One region of the Micromonospora yangpuensis genome, then DNA from elsewhere that is predicted to be linked to it. Evidence: riboswitches for the same ligand, from Rfam matches in the RefSeq annotation. Region 1 holds a riboswitch; the other holds the start of a gene.
What was found. Region 1 has a riboswitch for cobalamin ahead of metE (5-methyltetrahydropteroyltriglutamate--homocysteine S-methyltransferase). Riboswitches for the same ligand answer to the same signal wherever they lie in the genome.
Positions count from the first base shown of each region.

Region 1 (2,357 bases):
CCGTGCACCAGCACGTCCAGGCCCAGCCGTTCCTGCAGCCGGATCACCCGTTCCACCTCGGCGCGCATCCGCGCGGTGTAGCCGGCGTCGTCCAGGCCACCCGCCCGGTACGCGGCGCGGGCCCGACGCAGCTCGTCGGTCTGCGGGAACGACCCGATGGTGGTGGTGGGCAGCTCCGGCAGGCCGAGCCGGTCCTGCTGCCGGGCGGCCCGGGTCTCGTAGTCGCCACGTCGCCGGTCGGTGGGGCGCAGCGCGGCGAGGCGGCCGCGTACCTCGTCGTGCCGCCAGGCGGCGGGGGCGGCCGGCAGCGGCGCGGGCAGCACGGTGGTGCCGTCGCGCAGCGCCCGGCCGAGCAGCACGACCTCGTCGACCTTCTGCCGGGCGAACGCGAGCCGTTCGGCCAGCCGGGGGTCCAGACGCGACTCGGCGGTCAGGTCGACCGGCACGTGCAGCAGGGAACAGGAGGTGGAGACGGCGACGTGGTCGGCCAGGCCGGCGATCGTCGCCCCGATCGAGACGGCGGCCCGCAGGTCGGTACGCCAGATGTTGTGGCCGTCGACCAGGCCGGCGACGATGGTCCGGCCGCCCAGCGGGCCGGCGGCGGCCAGCCGCTGGAGGTTTCCCGCGCCGGCGACCAGGTCCAGGCCGATCGCCTCGACCGGGGTGTCCAGCAGCGCCGGTAGCGCGTCACCGAGTTCGCCGAAGTAGCTGGCGACGAAGATCCGGGGCCGGTGGGTGAGGGTACCGAGCCGGGTGTAGGCCCGGCGCAACGCGTCGATCTCGGCGGGGGTGCGGTCCGTGACGTAGCCGGGCTCGTCCAGCTGCACCCAGGGCACCCCCGCGTCGGCCAACGCGGTGAGGATCTCCGCGTAGGTCCCGACCAGCTCGTCGAGGCGGGCGAACGGGTCGTCGCCCTTGGCCAGCAGCAGGAACGTGGCCGGTCCGACCAGGACCGGCCGGGTGGTCAGCCCCAGCGCGCGGGCCTCGGCGTACTCGGTGAGCGCCTTGGCCGGGTTCGCCGTGAAGACGGTGTCGGCGGCGATCTCCGGCACCAGGTAGTGGTAGTTGGTGGCGAACCACTTGGTCAGCTCCAACGCCGGCTCGGTCTCGACGCCCCGGGCCATGGCGAAGTAGGTGTCCATCTCGGACAGGCCCAACCGGGCGAACCGGGCCGGGACGGCGCCGACCGCGACGGCGGTGTCCAGCACGTGGTCGTAGTAGGAGAAGGTGTTCGACGGGATCGCGTCGAGGCGGGCGTCGCGCAGCGTCCGCCACACCTCGGCCCGCAGGCCGGCGGCGGTACGCGCCAGGCCGTCGGCGTCGAGGGCGCCGGCCCAGTACGCCTCGACGGCCTTCTTCAGTTCACGGTCGGCGCCGATGCGCGGATACCCGAGCACGGTGCTCTGACCGAATGCGGTGTTCATCGACAGGGGGTCCTTCCCTCGAAGCGCCCGGCGGGCACGGGAGGGGAAGGTAGGCGCCCTGGAGGCACCGGCTTCCGCCCTGACCCTCCCGAGGGGCCGCCGGCGGCGCACACCGGCGGTGTGCGCGGCGCTGGCAGGTCTTCGGACTCGTGGGCGTGACACACAGGTCGCCTACTGGCCGTCGCTTCCCAGACCTCACGGTCCAGTGCTTCGTTGACGGCGGTCGTTCCCACTCACCGCTGCGGGGCAGTCCCGGTCTCGCACCGGGTTCCCTCTTACGACGTCCCACCCTCACGGGCGGGACGAACCAGCACCACGGGACATCGTACGCGCTGTCCGGTCAGTTGTACGCCAGCAGGAAGTCGGTGGTGCCCGTGCCGCCGGGTTGCCCCATCGCGACGGGCAGTCCGGGTTCGCTGTTGAGCACGTAGAACCCGCCGTTGCCGATCAGGCGGGGCGTCACCGCCATCATCTGCGCGGCCATCGTCGAGCCGGTCGGTCGTACCACGCTGTCCAGCAGCAGCCGGAAGAGGTTGTCGTTGAGGTTCGCCACGTGCAGCACCCGGTAGGACCGGGGAGCCGGGGTACCGGTGCTCGTCAGCCCCCAGATCGGCACGATCTGGTTGCGCCACCGCGCCGGGTCGTTGCTGATCGCGCTGTCGTGGCTGTTCAGCTGGGTCTGGATGCCGGAGTGGATGCCGGCCAGGTGGATGTGCAGCTGGTCCTGGGTACGGATCGTCGGGTCGGCCGAGTTGATCCCCAGCCCGATGTTGGGGTACACGACCTGTCCCGGCTGCCCGGGTTGTGCGTTGTTCCACGCCTCCAGCCAGTAGTTCGGGGCGGCGGCGGTGGTGATTCACGGGCACTCGATGCCCCGGACGCGGCAGCTCGGGACGAGCAGGTAGTCGTGGTTGGACCCGGACCCGCCGTTGA
Region 1 is NZ_FMIA01000002.1:3,065,907-3,068,263, reverse strand. Features, by position in the region: gene metE (5-methyltetrahydropteroyltriglutamate--homocysteine S-methyltransferase) at 1-1,424, opposite strand, end outside; cobalamin riboswitch at 1,540-1,751, opposite strand; gene GA0070617_RS31490 (CDP-diacylglycerol diphosphatase) at 1,765-2,280, opposite strand; gene GA0070617_RS31485 (hypothetical protein) at 2,281-2,357, opposite strand, start outside.

Region 2 (2,357 bases), 3.2 Mb from region 1:
CCCAGTGGCCGAGAGCTGGGCGTACCCGGTGCCGGTCAGGCCGAGGACGGCCTGTGCGGTCGCGCGGACGGCGGTCTGCGGATCGAAGGTGCCGCCGTCGAAGTCGACCGCGCCCCGGTCGGCCGGCGCACCGGCGCAGCCCACCTGGAGTCCGGTGAGGAAGGTGCGGGCCCGAGCCCAGGCCAGCGGCCGGCCGCCGGCGCGTAGCGCCTGCGCGGCGAGACCGGTGCTGTTGGCGTTGCCGAATCCGCCGTCGGTGCCCTGCACGGAGACCAGCCAGCGCAGCCCGGCGGCGGCGTCGGCCGGGCGGCCGGCGGCCCGCAGCGCCTGCACCGCGAGCGCGGTGGCGTCCACGTCGGAGGTACAGACCGGCTGGGCGGGCAGCAGCGGATAACCGCCGTCGGCACACCGGGTACCGGCCAGCCAGGACGCCGCCGCCGGAGGCACCCCCGGCGCGGTGCGGTGCAGGGCGAGGATCGCCAGGGACTGGCTGAAGGCGTTGCTGTAGTCGCCGAACGCGGACCGGTCGGTGAACCGGCCGTCGGTCGACTGCAGCGAACGCAGCCGGGCGGTCAGGTCGACCCCGCCCACATCGGTCGGATCCGCGCCGCGTACCGCGACGGCGAGGGCGAGCTTCGCGGTGGCGCCGGCGTACGCCTCGGTGCTGCCGTCGCCGACGTAACCGTCGCGGATGTCCGGCCGGGTGACCCAGGCCAGTGCCGACGCACCGAAGTCGTCGGCGACGCCGGCGGCGGCGAAGGCGAGGACCGCGTCGAGGGTGAGCCCCTGGTCGGGGTAGGCGACGCCGTCGAAGACCACTTCGAGGCGTTCGCCGTCGACGAGTTGACGGGCCAGCCAACCGGCGGCGGCCTCGGCGCGGGTCGGGCCCGTCGGCACCGGGCCGGCGGGCGCGGGCGCGGCGAGCGCGGGGGTGGTGAGGGTGAGGGCGGCGAGCAGACCGCAGAGGAGGACGAGCAGGTGGTGCCGGCTCAGGCGGACGACCATCGGAAGCGCCTTTCCGGCCCGGCGGTCGTCAGAAACCCGGACGACCGTCGTGACGCGGAGGACCGGGACTCCGACCCGTGGGCCACGACGGGTGGGGGAACGAATTCACGCGTACGGCGGGTATTCGGGCTCGCCGTCGAAAGTGGATCACCTCGACGGCCTACCGTTGCGGGCCAGCGCCGGACTCAGACCGGACTTCCCCCGCACGTACGCGCTTGTGGACTTGTGCCGTCAGTCTGGCCAGCGACGACAGGGCGTGTCAATGCGTCGTACGTCGCAGCCGACGTCCTGCCGCTGCTCCTGCCCCTGGTGCCGGCCACCACGAACGCATCTGGCCGGATCGGCCGGTCCGGGACGGTGCGCGGAGCGCCGCCGGAGCGGGGCTGTCAGGCGGCGAGGGCGGCGTAGCGGCCGGCCCGCGCCAGCAGGTCGGCGTGGTCGCCGGACTCCACGATCCGCCCGTGGTCGAGCACCGCGATCCGGTCGGCGTCGCGCACGGTGGCCAGCCGATGGGCGATGGTGACGGTGGTACGACCCCGGGCCACCTCGTCGAACGCCCGTTGCACGGCGCGCTCGGTCTCGGTGTCCAGGGCGCTGGTGGCCTCGTCGAGGATCAGCACCCGCGGGTCGCGCAGCAGCGTCCGGGCGATCGCCAGGCGCTGCTTCTCGCCGCCGGAGAAGCGGTGCCCCCGCGACCCGACCACCGTGTCGTACCCGTCGGGCAGGCCGGCGATCAGGTCGTGGATCTGGGCGGCGCGGGCGGCGGCCTCGATCTCGGCGTCGGTGGCGTCAGGACGGGCGTAGCGCAGGTTCTCCCGGACGGTGGTGTGCAGCAGGTACGTCTCCTGGCTGACCACCCCGACGATGGCGGCGAGATCAGCCAGGCGCAGCTGGCGCAGGTCGACGCCGTCGACGGTGATCCGGCCGCTGGTCGGGTCGTGGAGCCGGCTCAGCAGCGCGGCCAGGGTGCTCTTGCCGGACCCGGTCTCGCCGACCAGGGCCAGGCTGGTGCCGGCGGGGACGTCGAGATTGATCCCGGCTACGGCGGCGGTGTCACTGCCCGGGTAGTGGAAGGTGACGTCGGTCAGGCGTAGCTCGCCCCGGACCCGGCGCCTGTCGATCTCGACCGGCTCGGCCGGGTCGGCCACCTCGACCGGCAGGTCCAGGTACTCGAAGATCCGGGCGAAGAGCGCCAGCGAGGCGGTGACCGAGACGGCCACGTTGAGCAGCCCGGTCAGCGGCCGGAACAACCCGCCCTGCAACGCGGTGAAGGCGACCAGGGTGCCGATGCTGAGCGTCCCGGCGGTGCCGGGCAGTCCGGCGCTGAGGTAGATCACCGCCGGAATGGCGGC
Region 2 is NZ_FMIA01000002.1:6,284,691-6,287,047, reverse strand. Features, by position in the region: gene GA0070617_RS28505 (prenyltransferase/squalene oxidase repeat-containing protein) at 1-1,005, opposite strand, end outside; cobalamin riboswitch at 1,104-1,253, opposite strand; gene GA0070617_RS28500 (ABC transporter ATP-binding protein) at 1,392-2,357, opposite strand, start outside.
Region 2: another riboswitch for cobalamin. It lies ahead of GA0070617_RS28505 (prenyltransferase/squalene oxidase repeat-containing protein); the one in region 1 lies ahead of metE (5-methyltetrahydropteroyltriglutamate--homocysteine S-methyltransferase).